DNA from 3 places in the Brevibacillus composti genome. Region 2 is predicted to be linked to each of the others. Evidence: riboswitches for the same ligand, from Rfam matches in the RefSeq annotation. Region 2 holds a riboswitch; each other region holds the start of a gene.
What was found. Region 2 has a riboswitch for S-adenosylmethionine ahead of JD108_RS21240 (BMP family lipoprotein). Riboswitches for the same ligand answer to the same signal wherever they lie in the genome.
Positions count from the first base shown of each region.

Region 1: linked by a shared signal. The riboswitch ahead of JD108_RS08340 (aminotransferase class I/II-fold pyridoxal phosphate-dependent enzyme) and the one ahead of JD108_RS21240 (BMP family lipoprotein) in region 2 are both predicted to bind S-adenosylmethionine.
Region 3: linked by a shared signal. The riboswitch ahead of metK (methionine adenosyltransferase) and the one ahead of JD108_RS21240 (BMP family lipoprotein) in region 2 are both predicted to bind S-adenosylmethionine.

Region 1 covers NZ_CP066308.1:1,586,475-1,590,952, forward strand. Annotated here, with positions in the region: gene JD108_RS08325 (hypothetical protein) at 1-1,290, shown strand, start outside; gene JD108_RS08330 (DUF5665 domain-containing protein) at 1,287-1,625, opposite strand; gene JD108_RS08335 (pyridoxamine 5'-phosphate oxidase family protein) at 1,778-2,236, shown strand; SAM riboswitch class I at 2,320-2,448, shown strand; gene JD108_RS08340 (aminotransferase class I/II-fold pyridoxal phosphate-dependent enzyme) at 2,544-3,713, shown strand; gene JD108_RS08345 (aminotransferase class I/II-fold pyridoxal phosphate-dependent enzyme) at 3,710-4,478, shown strand, end outside.
Region 2 covers NZ_CP066308.1:4,262,277-4,266,754, reverse strand. Annotated here, with positions in the region: gene JD108_RS21250 (NAD(P)/FAD-dependent oxidoreductase) at 1-329, shown strand, start outside; gene JD108_RS21245 (methyl-accepting chemotaxis protein) at 524-2,002, shown strand; SAM riboswitch class I at 2,084-2,198, shown strand; gene JD108_RS21240 (BMP family lipoprotein) at 2,365-3,396, shown strand; gene JD108_RS21235 (ABC transporter ATP-binding protein) at 3,482-4,478, shown strand, end outside.
Region 3 covers NZ_CP066308.1:4,028,472-4,032,949, reverse strand. Annotated here, with positions in the region: gene JD108_RS20185 (S8 family peptidase) at 1-864, shown strand, start outside; gene JD108_RS20180 (hypothetical protein) at 891-1,352, shown strand; SAM riboswitch class I at 1,406-1,506, shown strand; gene metK (methionine adenosyltransferase) at 1,643-2,851, shown strand; gene JD108_RS20170 (polysaccharide deacetylase family protein) at 3,389-4,165, shown strand; gene JD108_RS20165 (sensor histidine kinase) at 4,165-4,478, shown strand, end outside.

The DNA of each region.
Region 1 (4,478 bases), 1.8 Mb from region 2:
ATCGGGGGCACAGCGCCGATTCTGGCCAATGCCAGTTCTCTCAGCGGCAGTCCTGCAACAAAAGTCGTTATGAACGAAGAAGGCAAGCAGGTCACTCGTTACAATTTGAAAGAATTGGCGGAAAAGGACCCGGCTACGCTGAATCTTCTCTTGAAAACGCAAGCCGATCATCTGTACATCGTCGTGGACAAACTGAATCTCGACGTAAAAATGCAGACCTTTATCGAACAAAATGAAGCGGAATGGAACCGCATCTACAATCAGTATTACAGCGACATCTACCTGGAAGTGCGGTTGAACGAGGAGGACCAAGGCTTTCTGAGCCTGACACCGGAAACCAAGGAGAACACGACCTACCTGAGGGGGGAAGTGACGGAAGACGTCACCAAAGTCGTGGTCGTCAAGCCAAACGGCGATACGATCGAGGTCGTGCCGACGGCCAAAGATACCTTTACCGTGAGCTTTGCGGCCGTCGTCAGTGCCACCCCCAAGTACGCTACCGTGAAGGCGTATGTCGACGACAAACTGGTTGACACGCGTGAGGTGCAAGTGAATACCGGGACAGTGGTGGACAGCGACGTAGTCATTCATACCCAGGCCGTACTGGATAAAAGCAAGGGCGAACTGAAAGTAAACGGGGTCGTAAATACCGAACATGGCAAGGTAGTCGTCACCTATGACGGCGAAACGAGAGGGGCCGGGGTGAAAAAGCTGTGGGAAGGCGTCGGTTCCTACTCGGTTACCTTCAAAGATGCCGTAGCGGGCAAAGGAAAAGTCCTGGTCGAAGTGTACAAGGACGGCAAAAAACTGGATTCTGAGTGGGTGGAAGTGGTTGTAACCGGAAAAGAGGAAAAACGGTCCAAACCAGATCCGGCCAAGCCTGACACGTACACGATCACCGGAAAAGCCAAGCTGGATGCCAAAGACAAGGAAATCGAAGTAGAAGGAAAAGTAAGCGGCTACGCCAAGAACAAGAAGGCGAAGCTATACGTGATTGCGCCAGACGGAAACAGACATGAAGTGAAGGTGGATGACGAAGGCGAGTTTGAGGCAAAGCTGTCGTACAAAAACCGTTCGTACAGCGCCAAATCCGTCCGTCTGGAACTGGTGATCGACGGCAAGACTGTCGCGACTGCCGACATCCCTCATGGCACACCGGTTAACGGGGAGGAAAAGGGCAAGGGCAAAGAGAAGAAGCATCCAAACGGCAATGCCTACGGCTATTGGAAAAAACACGGCAATGATGATCACGGCGACGATGACCGTGACGATGAACGGGATGACGACTAAGGCTGACCGTAATAACCGGCTACGTAGTCAACAATTTGGCGAATGTAGTCGCCGATAATGGGGACAGCGAAGAATTTGCTCAGGACGGAGCCCAGCAGGGCGAGTACAATGGCTGTTCCGATCGTCAGTCCCAAGCCCCGTGCCAAGCCTGCGAGGAAATTCGTGACAAGCAGCTTGCGCGGGGCTGTATAATTTTGAATCACGTCAGCCAGGCGAATATCCTCCAAAAACAGGGCGATTTTGTCCATGCGCTCGTTTAGCTTGCGCACTTCCTGCAATTCGGCGAGCAGTTGATCGATCTTTTCTAACAGGCGGTCCACAGGGGTAGTCTGCATCTGAAAATCTCCTCCTGTCATCTGTTGTTCCAAGTATCTAACAGTCTAGGGAAAATGAGGGCAAGAATCAAGCGGGACCGGAAAGGTTTGCCTATCGTTACCCTGACAGGTACAATAGACATGACATTACTTTATGACGAGGAGGCTTCGGAATGGCTGAGACTGTATCCCAGACACTTTCGGAGGAATTGTTTGGGCTGTTGCAACAGGAGCGCTTTGTGACGCTGGGTACGATTGACCACGAGTCAGGAGCTCCTTCGCTCAGCTCGCTTTCCTGGACATACGCGGCTACCCCGCAAGTCATCCGGTTTGCGGTCGATAATCGCTCGCGCATCCTGGCCAATATTGCCAAACAGCCGCAAGTCGTTCTGCACTTGATCGGCGCCGGTTCATCCTACGCGATCAATGGCCGGGCGGTCGTAAAAACCGAACGGATGGAGAATGTTCCGCTGAAGCTGGCGATGGTGGAAGTGACGATTGAAGCTGTACGCGATGTCATGTTCTACGGCTCGCGTATCTCTGTGGAACCCCAGTATGAAAAAACGTATGACAAAAATGCGGCGGCCAAGCTGGACAATCAGGTGATGACCGCGCTGCGCGGGGCTGAATAAAAGTAGACAGCAGCAAAAAGAAATAAGTTGACAGTTTCTTATTTTTTCCGGTAGTATTAGGATCAATCAAATGAATAGCAAACTTCTTATCCAGAGTGGCGGAGGGACTGGCCCGATGATGCCCGGCAACCAATTTTCCTGTGATCCTTGTATGAGCAGGACAATACGGTGCTAATTCCTGCAGAGCGATGTTTTGCTCTGAAAGATGAGAAGGGTTTGCTTACGGCGACGTAAACAAAGCCTTCTTTTCAGAGGAAAAGGGGGCTTTTTTCATGCCCTCGTTCAACATGGGAGGGGAGAGAGAAAGATGCATGTAGAAACCAAACTGGTTCAAGCGGGAGTGGGACGCGACGGGACGACCGGCGCAGTCAGCTTTCCCGTCTATTACGCGACGGCCTATCGTCACCCGTCTTTGGGGCAGAGTACAGGATATGACTATGCACGAACGGCCAATCCGACGCGAACGGTCGTAGAGGAAGCCATCGCCGAAGCGGAGAGCGGCGACGCGGGCTTTGCCTGTGCATCGGGCATGGCCGCCATTCACACCGTGATGGGCTTGTTTTCCAAAGGAGATCACCTGATCGTGTCGCTTGACTTGTACGGGGGCACGTATCGTCTGTTCGAGCAGGTCCTGACCCGTTACGGCCTGCAGTTCAGCTACGTGGACCTGCGCGATCTGCGAGCGCTGGAGGATGCCGTGCGGCCGGAGACAAAAGCGGTGTTTATCGAAACGCCGACCAACCCGTTGATGCAGATTACCGACATCCGGGCTGTCTCGGTCATCGCAAAGAAATACGGGCTGCTCACACTGGTCGACAATACGTTTATGACACCCTACTGTCAGCGGCCATTGGAGTTGGGGGCCGATCTGGTGCTGCACAGCGCCACCAAGTATCTCGGCGGGCATAATGACGTGCTGGCGGGCCTGATTGTGACAAAGGGAGCGGAGTTGTCTGAAAAGGTTCGGTTTTTGCACAATTCCATCGGCGCCGTCCTCGGTCCGCAGGACAGCTGGCTGCTCCTCAGAGGGATGAAAACCCTCGCCCTGCGCATGGAGCGGCATCAGAGCAATGCTCTGGCGATCGCGGAAAAACTGCGGGAGCACCCCGCCGTGGCAGAGGTCTTTTATCCGGGGCTGACCGACCATCCGGGCTATGAGATTCAGAGCGGGCAGGCGAGCGGCTACAGCGGCATGGTATCATTCCGGGTGCGCTCTGCCGCACAGGTGGCTCCTTTCCTGGAGCACCTGCGGATCGTCTCCTTTGCCGAGAGTCTGGGAGGCGTAGAGTCGCTGTGCACCTACCCGGCCACCCAGACCCATGCCGATATCCCGCAGGAGATTCGCGAGTACGTGGGCGTATGCGATCGGCTGCTGCGGCTGTCGGTCGGGATCGAGCATCCCGAAGATTTAATCGCGGATATCAGCCAGGCGCTCGACGCCACCCTGAGCCTGATCGCAGGGGAGTGTACCCGATGAAATTTGCAACCAAGCTGCTGCACGGAACCTCTTGTTTCGATCCTGTCACCGGGGCGGCCTCGACGCCCATCTATCAGGCCTCTACCTTTCACCAGGCCGATTTGGACCGGCCGGGAGCCTATGATTATGCGCGATCGGGGAATCCCACCCGTCAGGCTCTGGAAGAAGCGATCGCGGTGCTGGAGGGGGGAGAGCGGGGATTTGCCTTCGCCTCCGGTATGGCGGCCATCTCCAGCGTCTTCATGCTCTTTTCGGCGGGCGACCACGTCATCGTGGCCGAAGATGTGTACGGAGGGACCTACCGTTTTCTGACCAAGGTGCTGTCCCGCATGAATATCGATGTCACCTTTGTCGATACCACTTACGTAGATCGAGTGGCGGAGGCGATCACGCCGCGGACGAAGGGCATTTACCTGGAGACACCCTCCAATCCGACTCTGAAAGTGACGGATATTGCTGCGGTATGCAGGCTGGCGAAAAAATTTGACCTGCTGGTCATCGTCGACAACACGTTTTTGACCCCCTATTACCAACGTCCGCTGGAGCTGGGCGCGGACATCGTCATCCACTCGGCCACCAAGTTTATCGGCGGGCACAGCGACGTGGTAGCCGGCCTGGCGGTGACGAAAGACAATGACCTGGGGGAACAGCTCTATTTTATCCAAAATGGCATGGGGGCCGTACTGGGAGCGCAGGATTCCTGGCTGGTGATGCGCGGTCTGAAATCGCTGAAAGCCCGCCTGGATGTCAGTACCCGGACGGCGG
Region 2 (4,478 bases):
TCCGCGAAGGGTTTTTGGAGCCTACGCTGAAAGAAGCCGTACCGGGTGATTTGGGACTGGTGCTCCCGTACAACACGATGAAAAGCCTGATCGAGATGATGGAAGCGCTGGACAAAGTAACGCCGGGGATCGCTTCCGAGCATACGCTCTTCTACGGCGTAGAGGCGAAATTCTACTCCGCCCGTCCGAAACTGACAGAGGAGTTCGAGACGGAAATCAAGGGGCTGTATTGCGGCGGCGACGGTGCGGGCATTACCCGCGGACTGGCACAGGCCGGAGCAGCCGGCGTGTGGATTGCGCGCAATATGATCAAAAAATGGATGGCATAGGCGATCGCCATAGGTTTGCCCCGAGGATGTCCCGTTATGATGGTAACGGGGCATTTTCTTTTCCCGTTTGGGCCAGTCGGGAAGCGGAACTTTTTTCACACATTTTTACAATCTTCGTAGTTCTTTCGACTATTTACAGTCTATAATGACAGAAGATACATTTTCCCAGTAAGACAGGTTACGAGGGGGTACATATGATTCGATTGATTCGCAACACCTTAACGAACAAGGAAGGCTTCATGATCTTTATTCTCTGGAATCATCTCTGGATTGCCGGGTGGATTGGACACCAGCTCAATGTGAACTTTTGGCAGCTGACCTCCTTGGGGTTGCTGGTTACTCTCATCGTTTCTCCGTTGTACTTCATCCGCAAGGACAGTCGCATCATACGCTATCTGGTAGCGGTGGGACTTCTCTACTATTCGATCGCATTTGACCACTTCACCCCTTATCAGGAAATCTCGTTCCTCGCTTTTATCGTCCTGGGCTTTTTAGCGGCGTACCTTGACTGGAAATTGATCGTCTTCGCGGGTGTCGCACAGGTCGCGGCAACTGCGGTCGGGTTTTATACCGGGTATTACCACTTGTTTGACGGAAACTTTACGGAAGTGAATCTGTTGCTGCGGATCGTCATGTTTATTTTGATGATTGCAGGCTTGGCTTATCTCTGCCTGGCCGGACAAGCCTCTCTCTCCATCGCCGAAAAGGCCAGACGCGTCGCGGAAGAGAAAGAACACCGCCTCACCGAGCTGCTGCGGGATATCAAGCTGGTGACGGAGCAGGTCGAGCGCACCTCCGAGCATGTGCATGAACATGCCGAGACGACCAAACGCAATACGGACGACATGATGATCGCGTTTAAAGAAGTGGCGACAGGCATGGAATCGCAGGCCAATTCTACGGTCAAAATCGAGGAGGAAGTGCAGTCCATCGACCAGGAAATTGTCACGGTCCATGAGCAGGCGGCCACGATGAAAGCAGAAGCCGATCAGAACAGCCGCCGCCTGGCCGAAAGCATCAGCATGATGAATGAGCTGTCGGGGCAGATGGAGCAAATCGTGCAGGCCGTGCATGTCGCCTCTTCGACCATCCGCGAGCTGAACAAACAGGCCAACCGGGTAGAGGAGATCGTGGAGACGATCAATCAGATCGCTACGCAGACCAATTTGCTCGCCTTGAATGCGGCGATTGAGTCGGCCCGGGCCGGCGAGCATGGACGCGGCTTCGCCGTTGTGGCGGACGAAGTGCGGAAACTGGCGGAACAAAGCGCTACCGCCACACAAGAGATCGCGGAAATTTTGCAGTCTTTGCACCAGGAGAGCGAAAATGCCGTCAAGCATATGAGTACGGGCGAAGTTTCGGTGGAGAAGGGCCAAGCACTGGCCGTAGAGACCGTCGCTTCCATCGAGACGGTGCGTTCGGGGATGGAGTCGTTCCTGGAGGCCGTGGAGCACGTCCGCACCAGCATGGATCGCGTGAAAATGCGTTCCGGGGAAGTGGCCGCCGAGATGTCTACCATTACGGCCGTCACCGAGGAATCGGTTGCCAATTTGGAAGAGTTGTTCGCCACCGCAGAAAATCAGCACCAAAAAGTGCGGGAGATCACCGAGGAAATCGGCGAGCTGACGGCCCTTTCCGCGAAATTGAAGCAATCGTTCCAAAGCCAATCCTAAACTTTCGCAATCGGAAAAAAAGAATTGCAATTTCGTTTTGTTCTGCTAGAATGAATTCATCCAAGTGAATAGTTTCACCTTACCTTATCAAGAGCGGCGGAGGGACTGGCCCGATGAAGCCCGGCAACCTATGTACATGATGTGTACAGATAGGTGCCAATTCCTGCAGAACCTATGGGGTTTTGACAGATGAGGAAGAGGTTGGCGATATACGGCAAACTCTTCCTTCGGGAAGAGTTTTTTTCATAGGCGGGCGGATGCGGTAAGCGGAGGCTATTCCCTGGGGAGACTTGGTGCCAGCCGAGTTTTTCAAATAGAAACAAAATACGAAATGATCTGTAGGAATAGGAGAGAAGGACATCATGAAAAAACTGCTTTTGGCTTTGACGACATTTGCACTACTTGCAGCGGGCTGCTCGTCTGGAGGCTCCGCCCCCGAAGACAAAGGACAGGCGCAGGCAGGCGGACAGGAAGCTCCGAAAAAACGCGTCGCTCTGGTGCTGCCCGAGAAAATCGGGGTAAACCCGTTCTTTCAGCAAATGGACGACGGCGCGAAAAAAGCGGCGGCGGAATTCGGCGTAGAAGTGAAGACCATTGAATCGACGGACCACGGAGCGATCGAGGAGAATATCCGCGTAGCAGTGGCCGAGCAGTACGATCTGATCATCACCTCCTCCTTTGAAGCGGAGGACGCGCTGAAAAAAGTGGCGACGGAAAATCCGGACCGCACTTTTGCCATCATCGATACTCAAGTGGACCTGCCAAATGTGCGCAGCGTCATGTTCCGCGAGCAAGAAGCTGCTTATCTGGTGGGAGCCGCGGCTGGATTGGCTACCAAGACCAATAAGGTGGGCATCGTGGCCGCGATGGACATTCCGATTTTGAAAAAGTGGACGGACGGCTTCCAGGAAGGGCTGAAGGCCACCAATCCCAATGTGGAAGTGCAAATCAACTACGTCGGCAGCTTCAGTGACCCGGCAAAAGCGAAGGAGCTGGCTCTCCTGCAAGCGTCGAAGGGAGCCGACTTTATCTACGGGGCAGCGGCAGTAGGGGATCTCGGCGTATTCGAAGCCGCCAAGGAAAAAGGCTTCTACACCTCCGGCCAGGACGTTGACCGCACCAGCATCGACCCTGAGCACATCGTCCTGTCTCAATTGAAGGGGACCGATTCCGCCGTGTATGAAACGGTCAAAGCCTTTGTCGAGGGCAGCCTTGAGCCAGGTGCCGTAGCCTACGGACTGAAGGAAAACGGCGTGGGTGTCACCTATGTCACCCATGAGAGCGCGACTCCGCTGAATTCGTTCATCGGCGAGGAGGTCGTGGCCAAGGTAAAAGCGATCAAGGATGAGATCGTAGCCGGCACACGCACCGTGACGGATCCGCTGAAACAATAAGAACCCGTTCTATACGGAAACCGACTGCACTCCTGTAGTCGGTTTCCTGCTCTACGCAGAGGAAAAGGAAAAAGGAGGGAAACCTGTGACATACCGACTGGAGATGCGGAGCATGACGAAGCGGTACGGGGATTTCACCGCCAACGACAACGTATCCTTCACGCTAAAAGAAGGGGAAGTCCATGCCATCGTCGGCGAAAACGGCGCGGGCAAAACGACATTGATGCGCATGCTCTACGGCATGGAGCAGCCGACATCGGGAGAGATCGTCGTCAATGGAAAAGCGGTTGTCTTTCGCGGCCCGGAAGATGCCATCCGGCAGGGGATTGGCATGGTCCACCAGCACTTCATGCTCTTCCCCGACTTTACCGTCGCCGAGAATATCGTCATCGGGTACGAACCGCAGAAAAAAGGAGTCTTTCAGCGCAAGGAAGCGATGCAGGCGGTCCGTGCCCTCAGCGAGCGCTATCGGATTCCCATCGCAGAAGGCGCCAAGGTGTCTGCCTGTTCAGTAGGAGAGCAGCAGCGGGTGGAGATCCTCAAGGTTCTCTACCAGGGAGCGGATATTATCGTCCTGGACGAGCCGACAGCCGTATTAACCCCACTGGAGGTAAAAGAGCTGCTGCAGACGATTCGCCATCTGGCGGCTAGCGGCAAAAGCGTCATTTTGATCACGCACAAGCTGCAGGAAGTGATGGAGGTGGCAGATCGGATCACGGTGCTTCGCGGCGGACGCGTCACCGGGACCGTTTCCCGGCAGGAGACGAATACGGACGATCTCGCCCGCTTGATGGTAGGCCGCGAGCTCCAGCGATTGAGTGAGCGGGTGCATCTGGAGGGCAAGCCGCTCTTGGAAGTGCAGGGCGTGACGGTACGGGAGAAGCAGACGTCCGTCGACGATGTGACATTTACCGTCCATCACGGAGAGATCGTCGGCATCGCAGGGGTCTCGGGCAACGGGCAATCCGAACTGCTCGAAGCGATTACCGGGCTCAGGCCCGTATCCTCCGGCGTCATCCGTCTGGGCGGCAAAGAGATCACCCGCCACTCGGTTGCACAGATCCGCGAGGCCGGCTTGGCCC
Region 3 (4,478 bases), 230 kb from region 2:
CCGCTGGCGGGAGGCACGCTGATGACGGGGACGCTGCCGACCCATACGGATCAGGACTGGTTCCAATTTACGCTCGATTCTGAATCGTACGTGACGATCCGGGCACCTTTTGTTCCGGTGTCGAGCGGGATGCGCCTCGAGCTGTACGGTGCCGATACGCTGAACTACGCGCTCGTTTCCACCAATGATGTCGCGCAGCTGTCCGATCAGGGAAAAGAGGTCCTGGGGATGAAGCTGAAGCCGGGCAAATACTACATCCGGCTGAACAGCTTTGTGCCGTTCAAATACGACTCCTACCGGCTTACGCTGACCAAACAGACATTGATCGAAGGATACCGCGACATCAGCACGCACTGGGCCCGAAATGAAATCGCCAGACTGAGCCGCAAGGGCGTGGTCAAGGGCTTTGACGACGCTACCTTCCGGCCGGACCAATCCGTCACGCGAGCCCAGTTTGCGACGATGCTGGTTCAGTCTATGCGGGCCAAGGGTGTCAATGTCGTTCCTTATGCGGGGAAAAGTCCGTTCCGTGACCTTTCCACCAACCACTGGGCCCATGCCAATATGATGACAGCGCACAAGCTCGGCATCATCCAGGGCTATCCGAACAACAGCATCAAGCCGGACCAGTCGATCACGCGGGCAGAGATGGCCCTGATGGTGGCGCGGGCGCATGATCTCTTGCTGTACAAGCGGAGCAAATCTTCCTTTGCCGATTTGCCGACCAGCCATTGGGCATCGCCGGCGGTGGAGGCGCTCGCCTCCAGGAACTGGATCAGCGGCTACGGACAAACATTCAAGCCGCAGGGCAGGGCTACGCGGGCGGAAGTGGTCGTCCTGCTGGCCAAAGCTTACCAATTGTAATCCGATGGAAAAGGAGAGAATAGAACATGAAAAAAGCAACCAAGGGATTTCTCGCCCTGGCCATAGTCGGAACAGCGGTCTTTGCATCGCAAGCACTGGCTGACGGAAACGGCGGCGTGCCGGGTTCGGTCGACGATCCGGTTGTCACCAAAAGCTATGTTGATCAGCAAATCCGGCAGGCTTTGGGCGGAGGCGGAGGCAGTGTCTCCAATGGATTGACCGTGGTGGAGCTGTATCCGGGGCAGACGCTCTACGGCTTTGAAGGGACCGAATTTATCGTTCGCACCGGCAAGGTACAAGCCGTAGCAGGCAATAAAGGCGACGGCTTGACCGATATTACCGAAGGAGCCGACCTGCGCGGCGGAGCACTCGTGCAGGCCAATCACCTGCTTCTGATTGCCCGCTCTGACAATCGCGGTCTGCGCCTACAGTCGGGGTACGACAACGTGGCCTACATCATGGTCCGGGGCAAGTACGAAATACGCTAACCGCTTATTGACACCGGAGATAAAAACGATTATTCTATAAACCGTAATGGATACTCTTATCCAGAGCAGGCGGAGGGACTGGCCCCATGAAGCCCGGCAACCGACTCGAGCGGTGCTAACCAGCAGAACGGTAACCTGTTCTGGCCGATAAGAGGGTAGGGAACGCAATCACAGCACCTTTTCCTCACATACAGGAAAAGGTTTTTTTTTGCTTGTGCCGTCGTCTAATAATAACCTGTTTCGGCTACCACACTATTTGTATGAGGTCAAAGGAGGTATTTACATTGGCTTTGCAAAAAGGGCGTCGTCTGTTTACTTCTGAATCCGTCACAGAAGGTCATCCCGACAAGATTTGCGACCAAATTTCCGACTCGATCCTGGATGCGATTTTGTCCAAGGACCCGAATGCTCGCGTCGCATGCGAAACTTCCGTTACCACGGGTCTGGTGCTCGTGGCGGGAGAAATCACCACCAATACTTACGTAGATATTCAAAAGCTCGTTCGTGACACCATCCGTGAAATCGGCTACGATCGCGCCAAGTTTGGTTTTGACGCCGACACTTGCGGCGTACTGACAGCGATTGGCGAGCAGTCTGCAGACATTGCCCTCGGCGTAGACCAGGCATTGGAAGCGCGTGAGGGTACCATGACAGATGCGGAGATCGAAGCAATTGGCGCCGGCGACCAAGGCCTGATGTTCGGCTTTGCTTGCAACGAGACACCTGAGCTGATGCCGCTGCCGATCAGCATGGCTCACCAATTGGCGCGCCGTCTGACTGAAGTACGCAAAAACGGCCAGCTGAGCTATCTGCGCCCGGATGGAAAAACACAGGTTACAGTGGAGTACGATGGGGACAAGCCAGTCCGCATCGACACGATCGTCATCTCGACGCAGCACGCGCCTGAAGCAACGCTGGAGCAAATCAAACAAGACCTCACCGAGCATGTGATCAAGCCGGTTGTGCCAGCTGAACTGCTGGATGCCGAAACCAAATATTTCATTAACCCGACAGGACGTTTTGTTATCGGCGGCCCGCAGGGTGATGCCGGTTTGACCGGACGCAAAATCATCGTAGATACCTACGGCGGTTATGCTCGTCACGGCGGCGGCGCTTTCTCCGGGAAAGATCCGACAAAAGTGGACCGCTCCGGTGCGTACGCAGCGCGCTATGTGGCGAAAAACATCGTGGCAGCCGGCCTCGCCGACAAATGTGAAGTTCAGGTAGCATACGCTATTGGCGTGGCGCAGCCTGTTTCCATCAGCGTCGATACCTTTGGCACCGGCAAGGTGGCGGAGGAGCATCTGGTGACGCTGATCCGCAAGCATTTTGATCTTCGTCCTGCCGGTATCATTAAGCAGCTTGATCTGCGCCGCCCGATTTACAAGCAGACAGCGGCCTACGGCCATTTCGGCCGCAATGACTTGGATGTGCCATGGGAGCGCACAGACAAGGCGGAAGCGCTCAAGCAGGATGCAGCCGCATTCATGCAGCAATAACAGATGCCTGGAGAGCCTGGTGATTCACCGGGCTCTTTTTTGTGCCTGAGGGGCCGCTGTGGAGCGGACAGTGAAGCCTCCCTGCAGGGCGGAGAACGGAGCTTAGCATGGGAACATGATTCTTCTCACTACAGCCCCGCTATTCGTTTTACTGGTTAAAAGGCACACGGAATTCGATATAACCGCTTATATGCTCCCGGGCAATGGGTAAATAGACAGGAGCTTTACTGGAATTCAGTTCATAAAGGAATCTGTTTGCGTACGTCGAAATTCCTATATAGGCATAGAGGAGGGATCTGTTTGCCGAAGAGACTGCCCTTCCTTCTCGTATTTTTCATGACTTTAGGGCTGGTTGTAGCTGGCGGACTGCTCGGGACATCCTCTTTTTTACAACTAGAGGAGTCAAAAGTGCAACCTTTCCCCCATGTGATTACGTCTATAAGCACAAGTGAGAAAAACGAAGCTTTGCCACAAAAAGATGACAGCCGGGAAAAAGCTGTTTCCTCAGCATTATGGTACAGAAATCGGGTAGTTGTTTTGACGTACCATCATGTGACCGACAATTCTGACCAGCGCTATGTCATCGGTGCTGATGCATTCGAAAAACATATGGAGTTTCTGTACGAAAACAACTTTCATCCGATTTCGTTGACAGAGTTTGTCCGTTTTGTGGAAACGGGTGTGCTGCCCACCGCCAATGCGGTGCTGATCACTTTTGACGATGGGTACGAAAGCTATTACACCCATGCCTTTCCCGTGATGGAGCGTTATCAGTTTCCGTCCGTCAATTTTGCCATCCTGGGACGACTGCGAGATACGGACGAGCGCAAACGGGAGAACATGACCATGCCGCTGTCCAGGCCGCAGGTAAAAGAGATGCTGCAAACCGGGTTGGTGGACATCGGTTCTCATACGTACAGCCTGCATGATGAGAAGGCGCGCAACGAATGGGGAGAGCTGGGTCCGGAGACCGCTCCCGTCTATGTTGAAGATCTGGAGCGGCTCGAAGACGAGCAGGAGTACCGAACACGCCTGTATGTGGACTTTACCATGTCTCGCGTCGGCCTGAGCGATCTGGTCGGCAAACAGGTGGAAACCATTTCGCTGCCGTTTGGCTACAGCAACGAAATCGTGCTCGATACAGCCAAGCAGGCAGGGTACCGGTTTGTATTCAATTCCAATCCGGGAGTCGTGACTGCGAAGGTCGATCCATTTTCCATCCCCCGCTATGATGTCGGGCTGCGGGAAGTGGATACAGCCAGGCTTGAGCAACTGTTCCGAGAGGTTAAAACTGCGTTTGAAGGAGAACCATGATGAATCAGGCGATCAGTATTACCATGTTGGATGGTGTGATTAATCGCACGATCGAGACGGTGGAGACGAGTAAATCGCAAATATTTGAGATCGCCGAGAACGCCAGGCAAGAGGGGAACTCCCTCAAATTTGATTTGCATGAATTGCGCCAGGAAATCGCAAAAGTGATAAGCAAGGTAGATGAATTGGAGCTCTCCTACCGCAGGGCCCGCGCCCGCCTCGTGCTGGTCAGCCGCAATTTCAACACCTATACGGAAGAGGATATTCGCATCGCCTATGAGGAAGCGAATCGCATCCAGGTGGAGCTGTCGAT